Linked DNA regions of Luteolibacter yonseiensis. The protein of the gene in region 1 binds, or shares a complex with, the protein of each later gene. Links are inferred from orthologs where the notes say so. Each region holds a gene or a part of one and is shown in the gene's direction. Other genes may lie near its edges.

Region 1 (6,901 bases):
CAGATCCGCGCGGTCGGCAAGGAACAGCGGCGCTACACCATGCGTGGCTCCGTGGTGGCGGAGTCGCCGCTCGCGCTTCCTGGCAACACTTCCAGCGTCACGGGATTCGAGCTGGACGGCATCGAGCGCAATAATTTCGGCACCGTGCGGGTTTACCCCAAGCACTCGGTCATCGAAGGCTCGGTGCTGTGGAGCGGTGGATTCTCCGGAGAAAATCCAGTTAGCCTCAGGGAGGATCTCAATGTCCCGGCCATCGAGCGCGCGACCCTGCAGGCGGTGCTGAAGGAACTGGACCTGCTGGAACCCGCCTCCCCGGAAAGCGCGCGCCCGCGTCGCACCCTGCGGGAAAAGATCTCAATCCTCCAGAACTGGTTTCGCCGGGACTTCCAGTATTCGCGTAACCTGACCATCAGGGCCTCGGCCAACGATCCGGCCCACCCCACGGCGATCGAACAATTTCTCACCAAAACCAAATCCGGCCACTGCGAATACTTCGCCGCTGCCACGACACTGCTGCTGCGGCAGGCCGGTGTCCCCGCCCGCTACGCCATCGGCTATGCGGTCGCGGAAAGGGATGTGCCGCGCAAGGAATTCATCATCCGCGGGACCCACGGCCATGCGTGGTGCCGCGCCTGGGATGAAAAGGAGAAGACATGGATCGACATCGACACCACACCGCCCGGCTGGGTGGGCACGCTGCCACAACGGAACACGACCAAACAGCGATTCAACGACATGCTGAAACGCTGGCGTGAGGATTTTTTCCTCTGGCGCAACCAACCCTCCAACAAGCTCGCCGTCTCGCTGGTCATGGGAGCCATCGCCTCGGGCGTCCTCGTGTTCATCATGAAGCGGCTGTGGAAATCCAAACGCCGGATGGATGCGGAGAGGCGCATGAACGGCTATGGAGGCCCCGCCATCCGCACGCCCCTGCATTCGATAGAGAAAACCGCCCGGAAACGCATCGGCCCGCGTCCGCCGGGCATGCCGTTTTCCGAATGGCTGCTGCGGCTCCGCCCGGGTCTGGCGGACGGGCATTTGCTCGATGAGGCCATTTCACTGCACCAGCGCCTGCGGTATGACCCCGCGCCCGCGATGCCGGACGAAAGGGAACGGCTGACGGAACTGGTGAAACAACTGGAAAAGGTGGTGTAGACCTTCCATTGATCAGGAACCTCCGGAGGGACGGAAACGGATGAGAATGCCGATCCTACCTCTTGCGGCTCCCGGCATTTCAGACAAAGCTCCGCGTATGAATCGTGAGGATCTGCCGCTGGACCGGCAATTGCGCCAGGAAATCCTGTTTGCCCGGGAGCGTGTGTACCGCTTCGGCCAGGCCACGCCGCTGGAGCGGCTGAATCTGACAGGCCCCGGACCGGAAATCTGGATCAAGCGCGAGGACCTCTCCCCGATCAAGGCCTACAAATGGCGGGGTGCCTGCAACCGCATGGCATTGCTCACTCCGGGTGAATCGGTGCGCGGAGTGGTCACCGCTTCGGCGGGAAACCACGCGCAGGGAGTGGCGCTCGCAGCCCGGACCTTGAAAGTGAAGGCCCGCATCTACATGCCGCGCTCGACCCCGAAGGTGAAGCAGAATGCCGTGCTCCACCATGGCGGCGAGTTTGTTGAAATCCACCTCGCGGGCGACAGTTACGATGAGGCCGTCTCCGCCGCCCGCGCGGATGAGGCGGCCAGCGGCGCGGTTTACGTGCATGCCTACGATGATTTGAAAGTCATGGCCGGCCAGGGCACGCTTGCGGACGAGGTCGTCCTTTCCGGGCACGGTCCCTTCGACGCCGCCTACCTGCAGATCGGCGGGGGCGGCATGGCGGCAGGGGTTTCATGTTGGCTGAAAACGTATTGGCCGGATATCGAAATCGTCGGCGTGGAAGGTGCCGGGCAGGCCTCCATGAAGGCCGCTCTTGAAGCAGCCAAACCGGTGTCACTCGAAAGCGTGGATCTCTTCTGCGACGGCACCGCGGTCAGGAAGGCGGGAGAAATCCCGTTCCAGATCTGCCAGAGCACGGTGGATCTCGTGGAAACCGTGACCAATGCCGAAGTCAGCACCGCCATCCGCACGCTCTGGGAAGGGTTGCGTTGCATTTCCGAACCCTCCGGAGCCATGGGACTGGCCGCCGTCCTGAAAAACCGCGAGGCGCTCGTCGGCAAAAAAGTGCTTGTCGTCATCACGGGAGCGAACATCGATTTCCTCCAGCTCGGACTCATCGCCCAATCCATCGGTGCCGGAGCGAAGACCAGCCGCACGCTCCGCGTCCGCATCCCGGAACGGGCCGGGACGATGCTGGAACTGCTCGACACCTGCTTCGAAGGGCTGGACATCGCGGACTTCCAATACGGCAAGACCAGCGAGGAGGTCGCTTGGCCGGCCTTCACCATCCATGCGAAAAACCCCGAGGACCTCGACGCCCTTCCTCAGAAACTCGACGCGCACGGCTTCGCGTGGGAAGATCTGACCGGAGCGGTGGACATCAACTTCCGCGCGATTCCGCTGAGGGGAGACCTTTTGAAAAATCCGGCCTTCCTGCGCCTGGATTTCTACGAACGCCCCGGTGCGCTGCACGACTTCCTCGACCAGCGCATCCGCGGAAATGCCAGCCTCTGCTATTTCAACTACCGCCAGTCCGGCGAACGCATCGGACGGGCGCTCATCGGGCTGGATTTCCCCTCGCCCTATGAACGCGACGCCCTCCTGATGACCATCCCGAAACAAGGAGACGGCTACCGCCTGTGCGAACCGGTGGATGAGGCGACGAGGGAAAGGCTGAAAGGATTGTGACGACAGAACCGCAAACGGCGAATTCCGGCTTGTGAAAGTTTTCACAAAGCACGCTTGCCGCATGATGGTTGGCCAGACATAGTCCCGCGCGAGCACCGATGGACGACTCCTGCACATGCGTCCGGCGCTCTATCTAGCCATGAGCGACACACCTTCGGCGATTGCGGAACTGAAACTGCCTAAAGACCTTGCTGCCGAGAAAGGCATGGTCAACGTCCAGATTGACGGCGTATGGCATCAGTTTCCCAAAGGAACTCGGATGATTGAAGCCTGCCGCCAGGCACAGGTCACCGTCCCCCATTATTGTTACCATCCCAAGCTTTCCTCCCCGGGAAACTGCCGGATGTGTCTTGTCCAGATGGGCATGCCGCCCCGTCCCGCCCCCGGTCAGGAGCCGGTCCGGGATGAAAATGGCTACGAAATCATCGGCTGGATGCCACGCCCCGTCATCGCTTGTGCGAATACCGTGGGCGAAAACATGGGAATCCGCACCAGAGGCGAACTAGTGGAAAAATGCCGCGAGGGCGTGATGGAATTCCTCCTCATCAACCACCCTCTCGACTGTCCGATCTGTGACCAGGCCGGCGAATGCCGCCTTCAGGAACAATCCGTGCAACACGGCCGCGGTGTCTCCCGCTTCATCGACATGAAGGTGAAAAAGCCGAAAAACGTCGATATCGGCCCCCGCATCCGCCTCGACGACGAGCGCTGCATCATGTGCAGCCGCTGCATCCGCTTCATGGACGAGGTCGCCGGTGATCCGGTGCTCGGCTTCACCCAGCGTGGCACGCACACCACCTTGACCGTCCATCCGGGCCGTCTGCTGGACTCGAACTACTCTCTCAATACCGCCGACATCTGTCCGGTCGGCGCGCTGACCTCCAATGATTTCCGCTTCCAGATGCGTGTCTGGTTCCTCAAGGAAACGCCGAGCATCGACGTGAACTGCGGCACCGGCAGCAACATCACCATCTGGACCCGTGGAAACAAGGTCCACCGCATCACCCCGCGTCTGAACAACGACGTGAACTCCGCATGGATGCCGGATTCACATCGCTTGAATTTCCATCACATCGACAGCGACGCCCGCCTGACCGAACCGCTCGCCCGTGGTGCCGGGTCTTCCACCTTCGCCCAGACTTCCTGGTCCGCCGCCATCGCGGAAAGCGCCAGCCGCTTGAAATCCACACCTGTGGGCCAGACCGCCATCATCGCCTCCGGCCGCATGACCAACGAGGAACTCTTCCTCACCCGGGCTCTCGCCGCGGAACTCAACACCAGCCTTCTCGCCCTGATCCCCCGCTCCGGCGAGGCGGACGCCTTGCTCGTCGCTGCGGACCGCAACCCGAACACGGTCGGTGCGAAACTGATCCTCGGCACCGAAACCCCTTACTCCGGCCTCGCCTTCATCCGTGACGGAGTGCGCGACGGTTCCATCAAGTCATTGATCGTTCTCGGCGAGGACGTCGTCACCGACGCGGGATTCACCGCCGAGGACCTCGGGAAACTCGATTTCCTCCTGCAAACCAGCACCCTCGCCAATCCAACCGCCGAGAGCGCCCACATCGTCCTGCCTTCCGCAACCTTCGCGGAAAAACGCGGCTCCATGGTCAACCTCTCCGGCCGTCTCCAGCGCCTCAACCGCGCCGTCGAACCTCCCGCCCAGGCCCATGACGATTGGGAAATCCTCCGCGATCTCCTGCTTGCCCTTTCCGGCGGGAAAAACGAGGCCCACCTCATCGAGGATATCTTCAAGGCCATCGCGCAGAACGTGCCCGCATTCAACGGACTCACTCTTTCCAAGATCGGCCACCAAGGCACGCAAATCACCGAAACGGGTTACGAAATCCCACTCCTGAAGAACGAACGCGCCCGCAAGGCCGCCGGACTCATCAACGGTTGATCCTCCAATCTTTAATTTTCCCCGACCCAAATGCCGGACATTGTATTCCAACTCGCCATCATCATCACCAAGATCGTCGTCCTGACGTTCATGGTCGTGTTGCCTCTGGTTCCCGTTTCCGTTTATTTCGAACGGAGGTTTTCCGCGGTCATCCAGGACCGGGTGGGACCGAACCGGGTCGGCATTCCGTTCACGCTGCTGGGCTTCAAGAACGATTTCCACTTGTTCGGTCTGGTTCAGCCGATTGCCGACGGCTTGAAGCTTTTCCTGAAGGAAGATTTCACCCCCGAGCACGTCCGCAAGGCATTCTACTGGATGGCTCCGGCTCTGACGGTCGTTCCCGCGTTGATCACGGTCTGTGTGGTGCCGTTCGGCTCGCCGATCACCCTTTTCGGTCACACCGAGAAACTCGTCATCGCGGATCTCGATATCGGACCGTTGTTTGTTTTCTCCGTCGCCTCGCTTTCCGTTTATGGAATCACCCTCGCCGGCTGGGCATCGAACTCGAAGTTTCCCTTCATCGGCGGCGTGCGTTCGACGGCGCAGATGATTTCCTATGAAATCGCTCTCGGCCTTTCCATCATCCCGGTGCTGATGTTCTACGGAGACCTGAACCTCAGCAAGATCGTGCAATACCAGGCGGACAACGGCTGGTTGCTGCTGCCCTTCTGGAAAAACGGTCAGATCGGCCTGCCGGATCTCACCACCGCACTCTTCTGGTTCCCTGCCGCGATCGCCTTCCTCATTTTCACCATCTCGATCTTCGCGGAAACGAACCGCATGCCGTTCGACCTCCCCGAGTGCGAAACCGAACTCGTCGGTGGTTATCACACCGAATATTCCTCGATGAAGTTCGCGATGTTCTTCATGGGCGAATATGCCGCGATGGTCATCGGCTCCGCGCTCATCGTGACGCTTTTCCTCGGCGGCTGGTCGATCGGCTTCGGAATCGACGCCCATGTCGCGAAGCTGCACATCGGCGACATCTACTTCGGCGGACTGATCCACCTCGGTTGTTTCCTGACGAAACTGATCGGCTTCATCCTCTTCTTCATCCTCGTGCGCTGGACGGTGCCCCGGTTCCGCTATGACCAGCTGATGAAGCTCGGCTGGGTCGTGTTCTTCGAAGCCGCGCTCATCAACGTCTTCCTCGGCGCCCTCATCCTGGCGGCACCGGATCTCGCGGGAGTCATCATCGCCGTCGGCGCGGTGCTCCTTCTCGTCGTTACCGGAGCGGTGATCTGGGTCGCGAAAGTTTCCGAAGAACGCCCGAAAGTCCTGCGCGCCTAATCCCTTCATTTCCCAACATTTCCTCTCATGGCCGTCGTCAAACTCCAGCGCCCGAAGCTCAACTTCGGTGAGAAAATCTACTTCGGAGCCCTCATCAAGGGTTTCTTCCTCACCATGACCCACGCGGTGAAAACACTGCGGGGGAAATCCGCGGGTTCCAAGGAACTCGCTTCCTCCGGCCTCGGAGTGACCATGCAGTTCCCCGAGCAGCGCTGGGACTCGCACATGCCGGATTACTACCGCGGCGCGCCGACACTCGTCACCGACGAGCAGGGCCGCGAACGCTGTGTGTCCTGCCAGCTCTGCGAATTCATCTGCCCGCCGAAGGCGATCAAGATCAAGCCATCCGAAATCCCTTCCGACGATCCATGGGCGAAGGTCGAGAAGCGTCCCTTGGAATTCGACATCGACATGATCCGCTGCATCTACTGCGGCATGTGCGAGGAAGTCTGCCCCGAGCAGGCCATCTTCCTCCGCAAGGACTACCTCATCACCGGCCTCAAGCGCGCCGACATGGTGCACGACAAGACGAAACTCTACGAGATCGGCGGCACCCGCGTCGGCCTCGTGAACAAGTGGAACGAGCTGAAATGAGTTTGTTGCTCTCCAGCATCCGGCTTTTCAGGGAAGAAGCCCTTTCCGAAAAAACCGATGCTGACGGCTGCCCGCTCTCTTCCTCTCCGCTGAAAACTGAAAACTGAAATCTAGCAACTTCCCATGCCCAGCTACCTCTTCTGGCTCTTTTCCACCGTCATGCTCATCGGCGGCACGGCGGTCGTCGCGTTCCGCAATCCGGTGTCCAGCGCGCTCTCCGTGGTCACCTGTTTCGTCGGACTCGCCGGGCTGTTCATCGGACTCAGCGCGTTCTTCGTCGGAGTCATCCAGATCCTCGTCTATACCGGTGCTGTGAT
Region 2 (6,674 bases), on another replicon or contig:
CCAACGGGCTCAGCGCGGTTCCCTGTTTTCCCCGCACGAAAAGCCGTCCGCCGAGATCCTCCTCCATGCGGCGGATCTGCTTGGTGAGGGCCGGCTGGCTGAGGTTCAACAGCCGCGACGCCTTGCCGAAATTCAGCTGTCCGGCCAGGAGGACGAAGGATCGGAGTTCTCGGATGTCCATAACCAGAGGTTATCACATCGATGAAATAATGCCATTGGAAGAATTTCAACGGATGAGGGAGGATGAGCGCGTGAACGAAACCACCGCAGATGAGGCCGGTTTGTCCGCAGGATGCGGACCGGCTGTTTCCTCCAGGCCACGCATCGCCGCGTCATTGTTCTTCCTCGTGGACGGGATGATCTTCGGCACCTGGGCCACGTTGATTCCGTCGTTCAAATCGAAATTCGGGCTGACGGAGGCGGATCTCAGCATCGCGCTGCTCGGCATGGTCATCGGAGCCATCGTCTCGATGCCCGTTGCCGGACAATCCATCGCGCGCCGTGGCAGCCGGGCGAACCTGAACTTCCTCGCTCCCGGATTCTGCATCGCGCTCGTCCTGCTGGCCATCGCACCGGGTTTCCCGACATTTGTCGCCGCCGCGACCCTTTTCGGCGCGTTCAAGGGCGCGTTCGATGTTTCGGTGAACGCGCAGGGCATCGCGATCGAGAACTCGGTCGGCAAGCCCATCATCGCCACCTTCCAGGCGCTTTGGAGCATCGGCGGACTGCTTGCCGCGCTGGCGGTGGGTTTTGCCCTGAGACTGGGCGCGGGAGCGGTTCCGATCGCCCTGACCGTATCCGCCGCGATGATCCTGGTGGTCGTTTCCAGCGCGGGCAGCCTGTTGGCCGGGGACAAGGCGCCTTCCAAAACAGGAGGGGGATTCAAATTTCCCAACGGCAAATTGCTGAAAATCGGGATACTCGCTTGCATGGCCCTCTTCACCGAGGGGGTCATGATGGACTGGAGCGCTGTTTACAGCAGCACGGTGTCCGGGGCGGCACCATGGCTCGCGCCGATCGCATACGGGATTTTCTCGTGCTGCATGGCGGCGGGGAGGTTGTCGGGTGATCATCTCATCGGGCGCCACGGGCCGTTGAAGATCCTCAAGACCGGAGGCTGGCTCACGACCGCGGGCCTGGTGGTGATCATCGGCATCCATGAATGGCCGGCGACCTTCTTCGGTCTCGCGCTGGCGGGCTTCGGTCTGGCGAATCTGGTTCCCATCCTTCTTGGTGCGGGTGGCCGCGCCCATGAGGGCGGGGTGGGGCAAGGTGTCGCCGCCATTTCCATGATGGGCTATTTCGGCTTCCTCGCGGGGCCGCCGCTCATCGGTGGCATCAGCCACTTCATCGGATTGCCAGGGGCGTTCGTGGTCGTCATTCTTTTCTCAGCCTTCATCGCGCTCCGGGGAAACCTCCTGCTCGGCGCGCCACCAACCACCACCGAATCATGAACACACCCTCGCTTTCCGACACACTGGCCGATGCCCGCGGCATTCTCTTCGACATGGACGGAGTGCTCATCGATTCCGAACCGATCCATGAGAAAGCCATCATCGCGCTCACGGCCGAGCTGGGGGACGCGCTGGACGACGAAGCCATCCTGTATTCCTTCAAGGGCGCGCCCGAGAAAAGCATGGCGGCAAGGTTGCTGGAAATGTATCCCGGCCAGAAGCGGACGGCGGAGGAGATCATCCGCCGCAAGATCGAGCTGTTCGCGGAGATCTTCCATCACGTGACCTTGGTCGACGGGGCGATGGAATTCCTCGCGAAAAGCCACGCCGCCGGGCGCAGGCACGGGCTCACCACCTCGGCATCCCGCGCGACCCAGGGACAGGCGTTTGATACCTTCGGCTTCGGGAAATACTTCGATACCATCGTCACCGGTGAGGACATCACGCGCGGCAAGCCGGACCCCGAGCCGTATTTGCTCACGGCGGAAAGGCTCGGCCTGGAGACCAGGGATTGCATCGTCATCGAAGACTCCATCAATGGCGTGCTGTCGGGGAAAGCGGCGGGCTGCCGGGTCGTCGCCATCACCGGAACCTTCCCGGTGGAACAGCTGCTCCGCGCTGGTGCGGATTTCATCATCCACGGCTTCGACGAACTGAGTTGAGCCCGGGTGGAAAACAAAACGCCCGGCCGCGCGGAGCGGCCAGGCGTTCTGGTGAAATTTGGGAAATCAGACTGGAAATCAGTCGAGCTTCGGCTTCCCAACGCGGCGGACGGCACCGAAACGCTTTTGGAATTTGTCGATGCGTCCTTCGGTGTCCACGAACTGGGCGAGGCCGGTGAAGAACGGATGCGAGTCGGACGTGATGCCGATGGAGATGATGCTGTGTTCCACGCCATCGATGACTTCCTTCTTTTCGGAAGACTTGGTCGAGCGGCTGATGAAACGCTTGCCGGTGGTCATGTCAACGAAGACGACCGGATTGTATTTCGGATGAAGGTCCTTTTTCATGGGAAGTGGTGGTCCGGCACGTTACCGACGCGGCGGAAGGCGGAGAGTGGCTGAATTCGCCCACCTGTCAAGCCACTAGCTTCAGGGAAAATCACAAAATTGAAATAAATGAAATTTAATCCTTGCGTAATAAATTACGTGGTTTGGGATAGGCTCCCGTTTTTTTGAGTCGCTTTTGTCACAGGAGGGTGTATCATCGCGTCGTTATGGCAATTACCACGAAACGTACCCGCTTCTCACGCCGTCTTCCAGACCACGTTACCGACGAGCTCTGTAACGTCCTTGCCGAAAAGAAAATCTTCGGTTTCAACGATCTCTTCGAGCGCGTATTCGCCAATCTCAAAGTCCGTAACGCCGTAAGTGGCGGTGAAGAAATGCTCCGCCTGCGCGCTTACGAAAAGCTGCAGAATCTCGTGACCCGCGGCCTCGTCGAGAAAATCGGCAAGGAATACAAGGGCACATCCCGCGTGCACGAAGCATCGAGCGCCTTCGCCGCTGCCGAGGCAGCCGCCCAGGACGACGCCTGATGTCGACTTTTGAAAAAAGCCCGCGCCTTTCCGGAAGGCGCGGGTTTTTTTGTGCCTATTTTTTCCTACCCATTTGCCCCGGGGAATTCTAAGACCACTGCGTCAGCCCGTCCCGCCAATGCCACAAGATTACCTTCCAGTTCTTTTCCAGATCCTGATCGCGCTCGGATTCGCCTGCTCCACCCTCACGGCGAGTGTGATCTTCGGTCGTTCGGGCAAGCGGAACGCGACAAAGGACTCTGCCTACGAGTGCGGCATGTTGCCGGTCGGTGATGGCGCTCCGCGTTTCTCGGTGAAGTTCTATCTGGTCGCGATGCTGTTCGTGATTTTCGATATCGAGGTGGTCTTCATGTATCCATGGGCCGTGCAGTTCCGCGATCTCGCGGCCCAGGGTCCCGCCGCCCTCATCAGCATGGCGGGTTTCGCCGGGATTCTGGTATTCGCCTACGTCTACGCCCTGAAGAAGGGCGCCCTGAGTTGGAAATCCTGAGCCTCCGGCGATGATCCACCATGCGGCCTACTTCCAGCTCAAGCCAGAGGTGGATGCGGCCGGGTTGGAAGAGCTTGTCCGGACGAGCCGCAGCCTGCTGCTGAAGATCCCGGAAGTTCTTTCCGTCAGATCCGGGCGGAACATCGATCCCTCCTGCCAGTGGCAGTTCTATTTTTCCATCGAGGTTGATTCACTGGAAAAATTGAGAATCACGCTGGACGATGCCCATCATCTGAAATTGCTGGAAAAGTGGATCAAACCGAAAACGATGGCGGAATTTTCCATGACTTACGAGTTGGATCCCTCCAAAAATCTGAAGCATTCATAGTGCGAATGAGGGGAATTGGTATGAATCAGGCTTGAAACCTGCTCTGCCACATCACAAGTTCCGCCCCCCTGCGGCCTCGGTCGCTATTTCACCAGAACAATGGCCTTCCCGATTCAAATTCCAAATGACGCTCCGTTCACCGCGGAGCAACGCGCATGGCTGAACGATTTCCTCTCCAAGGCCCTGGCCCTTGGAGCGCAACAGGCGGCGGCCGCGAGCGGTCCGTCTGTGCCGGTCACCGTGCTTTACGGGTCACAAACCGGGACTGCGGAAGGCCTGGCCAAGAAACTCGTGAAATCGCTGAAAAAAGGCAATTTCGAGGTGGAGCTTCACGACATGGCCGCCTACGACCGCGCGCGGTTGGCCGGGGAGAAAAACCTGCTGATCATCACCTCCACCTATGGGGATGGCGAACCACCCGACAGCGCCGCCGAACTGCACGGCTGGCTGTTGGGCGATTCCGCGCCCCAGCTCCCGGCCCTGTCTTACTCGGTGCTGGCACTGGGGGACAGCAGCTATCCGGATTTCTGCAAGTGCGGCATCGAGTTCGACACCCGCCTCGCCGCTCTCGGAGCCAAGCGCATCTCCGCCAGGGTGGACGTGGACGTGGATCCCGACGGTCCTTACGCCGAGTGGTCCGCGGCGGTGATCGCGACCCTCGCGCCGGGCGGAGCGGGGTCTTCCGGCGGGGAGGCATCCGCGGATTCCGCTGAAACCGGTTTCTCCAAAACCAACCCGTTCCCGGCCGGTGTGGTGGAAAACTACAATCTCAATGGAGCAGGGGAAAAGCAGACAAACCAGATCGCCCTCACGCTCGAAGGCTCCGGACTCGAATACGAGGTCGGCGACGCGCTCGGGGTTTATCCGTTGAATCCGCCGCAGGTGGTGGATGAGATCATCGCCAATCTTCCCTTCAAGGCAGGTGACGTCCCCGCGCCGAACGGTGGCGAGGTTTCCCTGCGTGAGGCCTTGATCCGTTATTACGACATCGGTTCGCTCAACAAGTCCATCATCCAGAAATGGCAGGCGAAAAGCGGTTCGCCATTCCTCCGCTCGCTGGTTGAGGCGGACGACAAGAAAGCCTACGACGATTTCTGCTGGGGCCGTGACCTGATCGATCTCGTCATCGACCACCCTGCGGATTTCACCGATGGCGAGGAGTTCGTTTCCATCCTGAAGAAACTCCAGCCACGGCTTTACTCCATCGCCTCCAGCCCGCGGGCGCATCCGGGCGAGGTCCACCTGTGCGTGGGCATCGTGCGTTACGAATCCTTCGGCCGCAAGCGTGGCGGCATTTGCTCCACCTTCCTGGCCGACCGCCTCACCGGTGGGGAAAAACCACGGGTTTATGTCCATGGGAACAATGCTTTCCGCCTGCCGGCGGATACCGCCACGGATGTCATCATGTGCGGCCCCGGCACCGGCATCGCCCCGTTCCGCGCGTTTCTCGAGGATCGCAAGGCAACCGCCGCGACGGGGAGGAACTGGCTGTTCTTCGGCAATCCGCACCAGGCGACCGACTACCTCTATCAGGACGAGATCGAAAGCTACATTGCGGACGGCACGCTGACGAAGTTCGACGCGGCATGGTCGCGCGACCAGAAGGAGAAGCTCTACGTCCAGCATCTCATGGTGCGGAACGGTGCCGAACTCTGGGCCTGGCTCAGCAAGGGTGCGGCCTTCTATGTCTGTGGAGATGCCTCGCGCATGGCGAAGGATGTGGATGCCGCGCTGCACAAGGTCGCCGAGGAACATGGCAACCTGACCGCGGAAGAAGCCACGGCTTTCATCTCCCAGCTGAAGAAGGAGAAGCGCTACCTGCGCGACGTCTACTGAGCGGTTCTTGGAAAATCAAAAGGCCACCGGTTTCCATCTCGGAAACGGTGGCCTTGATTTTTTTCAGCGTGCTTCAGCGGCGGCGCATCTGCTCTTCCACGAAGATCTCGGCGAGGCGGAAGCAGCGGCGGGAGAGGTCCTTGGCGTCGTTGTCACCGATGAGCGCCACACCTTCCTCGCTCACTTCGGCAAGGTAGATTTTCCACGCCATCTTTGTCAGGAGGTCAGGATCGATCTTCGGACGGGGAGCCTGTTGCTGCTGTGGCTGCGGATTGGGGCGGGGTTGTTGCTGCTGTTGCTGGAATGAAGCGGTGGACTCGGCAGGTTTCTGTTCCTGCGCCACGACCTGGGCATGGATCTCCTCGGACTGGGACGAGGTTGGAGCGTTTTGTGATCCTTCGGACTGGCCCTTGCCCTTTTTACGACGGCGGCGCTTGCGCTTGCTGGACTCGGACTGCGAATTGCTTCCTCCCGATGAGGCGGCTTCAGGTTCCGGCCACTCGCCACCCTCCTGGGTTGGGGATGGCTCGGCATCTTCCTCGGGTGCGCGTGCGGGAGTCTTGGGGAATGGAATGCTGGCGATTTCGGCGGCAGGAGCGGCTGGCGCCTCAGGTGCGGGTGCCGGGGTGGCGGCCTCTGCGGGAGCGGGTGTCTCCACCGGAGCGGCGACCTCGGCGGCCGCAGGTGCGGCGGCTTTCTTCGCGGTTTTTTTAGGGCGTGGGGTGGAAGCTTTTTTCGCACGCGGGGCTGCCTGTGCGGCAGGTGCGGAATCATTCTCTGTTAGAGGTTCTTTTTCGTCACTCATGTTGCTGGAAGAGGAAACTCCGTTGGGGTGCCGGGCGTCGAGAAGAATCCCACGGAGCATGCCGCGAGCAGTGGTTTCCTTTTCATGAGCGGGATGGCACATTCACCAGCGCAAAAAAAACGGAGCCGTGCGAACGGCTCCGTTTTGTGGGAAACTGGATTTTCCTGAAGAAGTCAGAACGGGATGTCGTCGTCTTCCTGATACTCGTCCGCAGGGGCTGCGGT
Region 3 (6,698 bases), on another replicon or contig:
CCTTCGTAAAACTCCTCTCTTACCCTTGGTCCGTCGATGTCTTCGTGGCGCAGCAGGAAAATCCCCTCCGCCTTACGTGCGAGCGAGTGAGCCACCCTCGCGGCCAACACATGGCCCAGATGGAGGCGACCGGTGGGGCTTGGGGCGAAGCGGGTGCGCATGGAAAGGAGTCTGCTGGTTTTAAGAGTTCGGTTCCAATGGAGATGCCGCAACACCTCTTCTCTGAAAACTGAAAACCGGCAAACTTGCTACTTAAAAAGCACATCCACCCCCATCGCGGATTCCCGCATGAACTTCGGCAGTGCCTGCGGCGCGCGGGTGCGGAAGATCCGGTAGGCGTGGCTGAGAAGATTCAGCGTGAAAAGGTGGTCGAAAAGGCGGTAGCCACGCTTCTTCCTCACCATCAGCCGGATGCCCAGGGCGATGGTGTGGCGCTTGAGCTTGAACGGTTCGAAGGAGACCTTGATGCGGTAGCGCTGGCGGATCTGCTTCGGCCAGCGGGCTTTGTAGGCCTTCTTGGCGGCGCGGATTTCTCCGGCCATTTCTTCCGTGAAAGGCAGGAAATAATAACGCCGGGCGAGCAGGATGAGTCCGAAGGCGTCACGCATGTGCTCGATGTCATCCACTGGAAGACCGGCGCTCTCCGCGAGTTCGACCATCCGGGGAAACAGGGCGGCGCAGGCTTCGCCCGCACGGAGCGCGCGCTCGGGATCCGTGATGAAGTGGGAGACAATCTTCCGGACACCGTGGTTGATGAAGATGCAGTCCCAATACATGTGCAGCATCGGCGGCACGCGGACCCTGCGGAAGAACAGTTTCTGCCGGGCGAATTCCTCGATGTAGAGCAGTTCGTGGATGACGGTGTCCGCGTGGTGCAGGAGCTCCAGGACGGCGGGGGCGTTCTCATGTCCTGAAAATTCGCCGATGATCGTCTCCACGGACTTGCCGTGTTTGAAAACCCCGATGGCTGCGGCGGTGTTGAGCCGGATCCAGACATCCCGGTTGTTTTCCTCCAGGAATGCGAGCCGGCCGAAGCGGTGCCAACCACCGGTCTGGCACCATACCGACATGCCGGCCATGTTCGGAGCTCCGGCGAGCTCGCGTGCGAAGCGTTCGCAATCCCGCCCGATGAACGACGGATATTCACCCGCCCCTTCATATTCCCTGCGGGCCTGCATCTCGATGATTTTCCGGTGCGGCAGGCTGAAAAACGCGCGGTTGAGCGGCAGGTAGCGGAAGAAATCGCTCTCGCCGTGCTTCATCGAAATAATGAAATTCGGCGAGTTGATGCCGGTGAAGGTGTCCGCAAGCGTCCCACTGTGCCAGATAAGGTCGCCGATGCGGTGCGCGCCGACGGTCCAAGTGCGGAGGATGAGGTTTTTCCCGCGTTTCTCGAAATCGGGCAGGAGGCGCCTCAGCAGGTGATTCGTCTCCTTCGACGTGGTCAGGTGGAGCTGGGTGCGGATGGGGTCCTGCACGTCGTGGCCGTCGCTCTCGCCGATGCGGAGGATGAGTCCGGCCAGTTCCGGAAAATCATCCAGCACGCCGCGCACGAGCTGCAGGTAATAGTTTTCCAGCTTTTCCGTGTCGTTCCCCAGCGCGGCGGTGACCGCGGCGGTCATCGGCAGCACGTCGGTGGTGAGGTAGATCTGCAGCCGGAACTCGTGATGGAGGATCTGGAAGAGTTTTCGGAATTTCTCGCGGAAAAGCTCTATTTCCGCACTGACCTCCGGCTCGTGCAAGGGGTGGGGGGCGAGATGCGCCAAATCATCCAGCGTGACCGCGTTGTAACCTTGCTCGGAAACTTCCCGGGCGAAAGTCCGGAGGTCCGTCTCGATTCGCGCCCACCGTGATTCCCCGGCTCCGTAGAGATGGGAAAACGGGATTTTCGACCAGTTCACGCGCTCGTTCTCATAGTCCCTGAAAAACGGGCCGATGGCATCGATGAGAAACAACTCCATGTGCGTTGGCAGCATAGCCGGACAAGTGTGGAGGGCTACCAGAATCGTCGATTGACGGAATTGTCACGTGGCGGGCCGCCTGATTCCTATCTTGTTGCGGGAAAACGGAAGGCCGGAGCCGCATGAAATTTCCGGCATCGGGTTCATGTCTCATGGCGACGCCGATATTGGAAAATCTCCTCGCCATGATACGTGGGATCCGGTTGTATTGTGTTAGATCGTACTGTTTTGCGGTCGAGAATCCCATGAAGCCCTACATTGCCCTCCTTCTCTTGTCCGCATGCCTTGTCTCGCATTCTTCCGCCGCGATTCTACTCCAACATTTTGGTTCCGCGGATCCCGTATCCGAAGGATTCATTCTCAACGCGCCTGGAAACGCCACGCGGAATCCTGTGACGAACGATTTTGGAGTCAACGCCTGGTCGATCGATTTGAACTCGGGTTCCCAGTTCGGAATTTACAGTTACTCCCTGACTTCTTTGGAGAATGGATTTACCGCCCTCGGATGGATGTTGTCCGTGAATCTCCGGATTGTGGAGACTCCGGATGCGGGAAACGTGATGCTGGCGAGATTTTACACAGGCACCGAACGGTTTGACATGTACTTCGGCGCCCAAGCTGACGGCGACCCTTTCGTCAGAACCTCCGGCGGACAGATTTATACCTTGGAAGGAAGCGGCGGCGGGTATCACCAATACACCCTCTACTGGTATTCTCCGACGCAGACCTCCTTGGCAGTCGATGGAACCATGCGTATCAACGGGATCACCGGAACTCCGCTCATCTCCGCTCCGAGGGTGGATTTCGGCGGAGCGCAAGGGGCGTCACACGCCAACTGGAACCAAGTCTTCCTCAACAGCATCCCGGAGCCTTCCACCGCCGTATTCATGTTGTTGAGCTTGGCGGGTCTGGGGTTTCGTTCCGTTTCCAGAAACCGCGATTGATGCGGCTGACGGTTATTCGTTTTCCTGAATCAACCGCCCGCCTCGGTCCATCAAGCGAGGGAAGGGCGGTTTCCTTGTGAAAAATTTCACAAACGTCTTGAGACGTCGGGCGAGCGGGGGCACACTTCCGCCAGCAGTAACGAACCATGGTCAGCCCTTCTTCAAGCACTCTCCACACGGCCTACGATTCGAAGATCGAAGGAAATGTGATCATCACCCGCGTGGATGCCGCCATCAACTGGATGCGGAAGAACTCCTTGTGGCCCATGCCGATGGGACTCGCCTGTTGTGCCATCGAGCTGATGGCGACGGCGTCGAGCCGTTTCGACATCTCCCGCTTCGGGATGGAGGTCATGCGTTTCTCGCCGCGCCAGGCGGACGTTCTCATTGTTTCAGGCACTGTGACTTATAAGATGGCGCTCGCCGTGAAGCGGGTCTGGGATCAGATGCCGGAGCCGAAATGGTGCATCGCGATGGGTGCTTGTGCGTCTTCCGGCGGCATGTACCGCAGCTACGCGGTGCTCCAGGGAATCGACAAGCTCATCCCGGTGGACGTTTATATTTCCGGTTGTCCGCCACGGCCCGAGGCCCTCATCGAGGGGTTGATGAAACTCCAGCGGAAGATCGAGGGCGAGGAATCCACGATGGACCAGAAAAAAGTGTTCCTCGAGGAGAACGCCTGATTTTCAACGATTTTCAAACATGTCAGCAGCAGACGATGTCACCAAGCTCCGGGAAGCCTTCGGAGAAAAGATTTGGGAAACGGTGGAATTCCGTGGCGAGCACACGGTGCGGGTGGAGCTCGGCTCCCTGCACGATGTGCTGTCGAAATGCCGGAAGGATCTCGGTTACGAGATGATTCTGGATATTTCCAGCCTTGATCACTTTGGCGACGACCCACGGTTCGAAATGGTGTATGAGATCGCCACGCTGGATGACTCCAAGCACCTGCGCGTGAAGGCGAAGGTGGGCGAGGACGAGACCGTGCCATCGGTGACGGACGTATGGGTCGGCGCGGACTGGCATGAGCGCGAGGTGTGGGACATGATGGGCATTCCATTCACGGGTCACCCGAACATGAAGCGCATCCTCATGTGGGAAGGGTATCCGTTTTTCCCGTTGCGCAAGGATTTCCCGTTGGCGGGACGTCCCACCGACATGCCTGACGTGGCGACCACTGGGGTGGCTCCATTGGAAGGCGGTCCGTTTGTGACCAGCCCGAGCGTGGAGGATGTCGCCAAGCGGGAGCCACGGGCACGGGTGGTGGAGTAAGAATGATCCATTAGAATCGAACCGGACCGCGCACCTGTATGAATTCATCGGGTGCTCCGTTTGCTAATGCCGCGCGCAACCTGCGCCAGCTCCGGAGCTCTCCAGCCTCCTGGGCTTGTGTGGCGGTGGTTCTGGCGATCCAATTGGTGGTCACCGCGGCAGGCGGCCCCGACCAGCAGCCTGCATGGAGATGGTTCGAATGGTTCGGTCTGAGTCGCGGCGGAGTCCTTTCAGGCCGAATCTGGCAGGTTTTCAGCTACGGCCTGCTGCATGGCGGGTGGATCCACGTGGTGATGAATTCGCTGCTGATCCTGCTCGTCGGTTCACGGGTTGAGCACATGACGGGACAGGCGACCATGATGAAAGCCGTGATTTTCGGAATTTTGGGTGGAGGTTTGGGCCACCTGACGCTTGCCCCGGGCGGGCAAGGAGCCCCGTTGCTTGTCGGACTTTCAGGAGGGTGTCTCGCGCTGTTGCTGCTGACGACGACACTCTCTCCGCAGTCCCGGATGATGCCGTTGTTTGTGTCCGGTCGGGTTCTGGGATTTGCTGTCCTGACCGTGGAACTGGCCATGGCCTTGATGGAGCCGGTCATGGGAATCGTCGGATTTTCCCACGTGGGACATGCCTGCCACTTTGGCGGCGGGCTGGCCGGCTGGGCTTATGGCCGCTGGCTCTTACGCCCCCGGGTTTCCCTGAAACGCCTCCGCCGCGACAGGGAGCGGCGGGAGGCGGGGAGTATCCGGCGTCTGGATTGATCGGATCAGCGGTAGCCTTGCACCCGGCCTTCTTCCTGGCGGGGTTGCTTCTTGCCTCCGGAACCACGGCCTGCCTGAGGTTGTTGTTGCCTCTGGGGCTGAGGGCGTTGGTTGCCGAAATTTTGTGGTACGGCGCGCTGGCCCTGCTGCGGACGCTGGCCTTGGTAGGACTGCCGCTGCGACGGGTTTGTCACCGGACTGTTGAAGCGCTCTGGTGGGCGGTTCCCGCTTTGCGGGCGGTTGCTTTCACGGTTCCCGCTTTGCGGACGGTAGCTTTCCCTCGACTCCCGGCCGTTCTGACTGCTCGGCTGGCGGTCGCGGGAGTAGCCTCCGGACGGACGCGAATCGTTGGTCGATGGGCGTGAACCACTGCCGGACGGCCGCTCGAAGAAGTTGTTCGACGGGCGGTTGAAGTTATCCGGGCGCGACCCGTTTCGCGGAGAATCGTTCCGTTGGAAGCCGCCTTGTGGCGGACGGCTGCCTTGCACACGTCCTCCTTGTGGAGCCTGGCGGACTTCTCTGGCCCATTTGTAATTGCTGTTCCGGTAACGGCCCTCGCGGTTGCGGTAATCCGAAATGTAGCCATGGGAAACGTAGCGGGGTGGCGGGCAGTAGCCGTGGCCGGGACGCCAACCACCCGGATGGGGAACCCCGTAAACCACGGGTGGGCGATATCCGACGGGGTAATAACCATTCAGGTAGGGATCATAGTAGCAACGGCGGCTGTAGTCGTAGTAGCTGTAACAATAAGGATCGTAACCCCAGCGAGGATCGCCGGTGCTGACAAAAACGGAGGTGCTGAACGAACTGCCACCGTAACCGTAGCCATCGCCATATCCCCCGCTGCTGTAGCTGCCTCCGACAGTTGTGGTGGCGTAGGGATCATAATAGCAGGACGTGGAGGCGAGGGCGGTCAAGGCGGCCAACGCCGCACCGGCCAGCGAACGGAAGTTTTTATTCATGCCGTTAAGACAGCACAGGTCGGAATTCTATTCGACCGGATTTTGTGAGAATTTTTCACTTCCGGCTCCCATGGGTTGACAGAGGAGTGGTTTCTCCGGTTTCCTCTCTGCGCAAACTTATGATTGATCAAAGCGCACCGATTCTCGTCACTGGAGGAGCTGGCTACATCGGCTCCCACACCGTCCGGCTCCTTGCGGGACAAGGCCGGAAAATCGTGGTACTGGACAATCTCGTATTCGGTCACGACCAAGCCATTATCGACGAATCCGTCGAGTTGGTGGTCGGTGAGGTGGGCGATCAGGCATTGGTGCGTTCCTTGTTTGAGAAACATCAGTTCGGCGCGGTGATTCATTTCGCCGCCTACGCCTATGTCGGAGAATCGGTGACGAACCCGCTGAAGTATTATCAGAACAACACCGCCGAGCCCATCAAGCTGCTCCAGGTCATGCAGGAATTCGGCTGTGAGGTTTTTGTTTTTTCCTCAACCTGTGCGACTTATGGTGTGCCGGACAAGCTCCCCATCACGGAGACGAACCAGCAGAACCCCATCAACCCGTATGGCATGAGCAAGCTGATGGTGGAGCGGATCCTCGCGGATTGCGACACAGCCTGGGGTCTTCGCAGCGCCTGCCTCCGTTACTTCAACGCCAGCGGATGTTCTCCGGACGGTCTGATCGGGGAGGATCACAACCCGGAAACCCACCTCATCCCACGGGTGATGATGGCTGTAACCGGGGAAATCGAGCATGTCGAGGTTTTCGGCACCGACTACGACACTCCGGACGGCACCTGCATCCGCG

What was found. The genes of interacting proteins can lie anywhere in the genome.
Region 2: the proteins of JIN84_RS19995 (region 1) and JIN84_RS10990 are in contact, whole or in part, in a cryo-EM structure (PDB 6KHJ), measured with the Thermosynechococcus vestitus proteins. The link is inferred for Luteolibacter yonseiensis from one-to-one orthologs. Residues at the interface, in WP_126985484.1 of Thermosynechococcus vestitus: Gln8, Lys26, Trp29, Leu30, Pro33, Met34, Met37, Leu38, Leu83, Ile84, Phe85, Lys86, Glu87, Asp88, Val89, Leu90, Pro91, Ala92, Thr100, Ala104, Val107, Ile108, Phe111, Leu112, Tyr114, Ile115, Ile125, Ser126, Leu128, Phe133; in WP_126986108.1 of Thermosynechococcus vestitus: Gly6, Tyr7, Glu8, Tyr9, Phe10, Gly12, Phe13, Leu14, Ile16, Cys17, Ser18, Pro21, Ala24, Leu25, Ala27, Ser28, Leu31, Arg32, Pro33, Ser35, Arg40, Leu41, Thr42, Thr43, Tyr44, Glu45, Ile51, Gly53, Ala54, Trp55.
Region 3: the proteins of JIN84_RS19995 (region 1) and nuoB are in contact, whole or in part, in a crystal structure (PDB 6Y11), measured with the Thermus thermophilus proteins. The link is inferred for Luteolibacter yonseiensis from one-to-one orthologs. Residues at the interface, in WP_096411122.1 of Thermus thermophilus: Arg36, Val44, Arg45, Met46, Gly47, Pro48, Asn49, Arg50, Val51, Leu57, Gln58, Ala61, Asp62, Ile64, Lys65, Ile67, Phe68, Lys69, Glu70, Ile72, Val74, Glu223, Ala224, Glu225, His233, Thr234, Glu235, Tyr236, Ser237, Trp241; in WP_096411117.1 of Thermus thermophilus: Arg16, Glu17, Gly18, Leu24, Leu27, Val28, Trp30, Gly31, Arg32, Asn34, Ser35, Trp37, Thr54, Asp55, Ala56, Asp59, Ala61, Arg62, Phe63, Gly64, Glu66, Val67, Phe68, Arg69, Ala70, Ser71, Arg73, Gln74, Ala75, Asp76.

What each region holds. Positions count from the first base shown.
Region 1 is NZ_JAENIK010000012.1:1,022,059-1,028,959, forward strand. The notes cover bases 3,948-6,860. They hold JIN84_RS19995 (complex I subunit 1/NuoH family protein), read left to right. Parts: upstream 3,948-4,730; coding sequence 4,731-5,990; downstream 5,991-6,860. Other genes in these bases: JIN84_RS19990 (NADH-quinone oxidoreductase subunit G), read left to right, coding at 3,948-4,700; JIN84_RS20000 (4Fe-4S binding protein), read left to right, coding at 6,018-6,584; JIN84_RS20005 (NADH-quinone oxidoreductase subunit J family protein), read left to right, coding at 6,708-6,860. Also shown: JIN84_RS19980 (transglutaminase-like domain-containing protein), read left to right, coding at 1-1,155; JIN84_RS19985 (pyridoxal-phosphate dependent enzyme), read left to right, coding at 1,253-2,797; more of JIN84_RS19990, read left to right, coding at 2,937-3,947; more of JIN84_RS20005, read left to right, coding at 6,861-6,901. UniProt on the Escherichia coli protein: NDH-1 shuttles electrons from NADH, via FMN and iron-sulfur (Fe-S) centers, to quinones in the respiratory chain. The immediate electron acceptor for the enzyme in this species is believed to be ubiquinone.
Region 2 is NZ_JAENIK010000011.1:305,372-312,045, forward strand. What follows is about bases 2,110-4,795. They hold JIN84_RS10990 (NADH-quinone oxidoreductase subunit A), read left to right. Parts: upstream 2,110-3,109; coding sequence 3,110-3,481; downstream 3,482-4,795. Other genes in these bases: JIN84_RS10975 (HAD family hydrolase), read left to right, coding at 2,110-2,116; JIN84_RS10980 (type B 50S ribosomal protein L31), read right to left, coding at 2,195-2,464; JIN84_RS10985 (helix-turn-helix domain-containing protein), read left to right, coding at 2,671-2,991; JIN84_RS10995 (Dabb family protein), read left to right, coding at 3,492-3,809; JIN84_RS11000 (diflavin oxidoreductase), read left to right, coding at 3,909-4,795. In the rest of the region: JIN84_RS10965 (LysR family transcriptional regulator), read right to left, coding at 1-181; JIN84_RS10970 (MFS transporter), read left to right, coding at 234-1,454; more of JIN84_RS10975, read left to right, coding at 1,451-2,109; more of JIN84_RS11000, read left to right, coding at 4,796-5,645; JIN84_RS11005 (hypothetical protein), read right to left, coding at 5,719-6,450; JIN84_RS11010 (single-stranded DNA-binding protein), read right to left, coding at 6,624-6,674. UniProt on the Escherichia coli protein: NDH-1 shuttles electrons from NADH, via FMN and iron-sulfur (Fe-S) centers, to quinones in the respiratory chain. The immediate electron acceptor for the enzyme in this species is believed to be ubiquinone.
Region 3 is NZ_JAENIK010000013.1:121,413-128,110, reverse strand. What follows is about bases 2,110-4,819. They hold nuoB (NADH-quinone oxidoreductase subunit NuoB), read left to right. Parts: upstream 2,110-3,051; coding sequence 3,052-3,588; downstream 3,589-4,819. Other genes in these bases: JIN84_RS20925 (rhomboid family intramembrane serine protease), read left to right, coding at 4,216-4,819; JIN84_RS20930 (NADH-quinone oxidoreductase subunit C), read left to right, coding at 3,608-4,177; JIN84_RS20940 (hypothetical protein), read left to right, coding at 2,207-2,905. Also shown: tRNA glutamyl-Q(34) synthetase GluQRS, read right to left, coding at 1-161; JIN84_RS20945 (hypothetical protein), read right to left, coding at 249-1,961; more of JIN84_RS20925, read left to right, coding at 4,820-4,935; JIN84_RS20920 (hypothetical protein), read right to left, coding at 4,941-5,897; UDP-glucose 4-epimerase GalE, read left to right, coding at 6,017-6,698. UniProt on the Escherichia coli protein: NDH-1 shuttles electrons from NADH, via FMN and iron-sulfur (Fe-S) centers, to quinones in the respiratory chain. The immediate electron acceptor for the enzyme in this species is ubiquinone.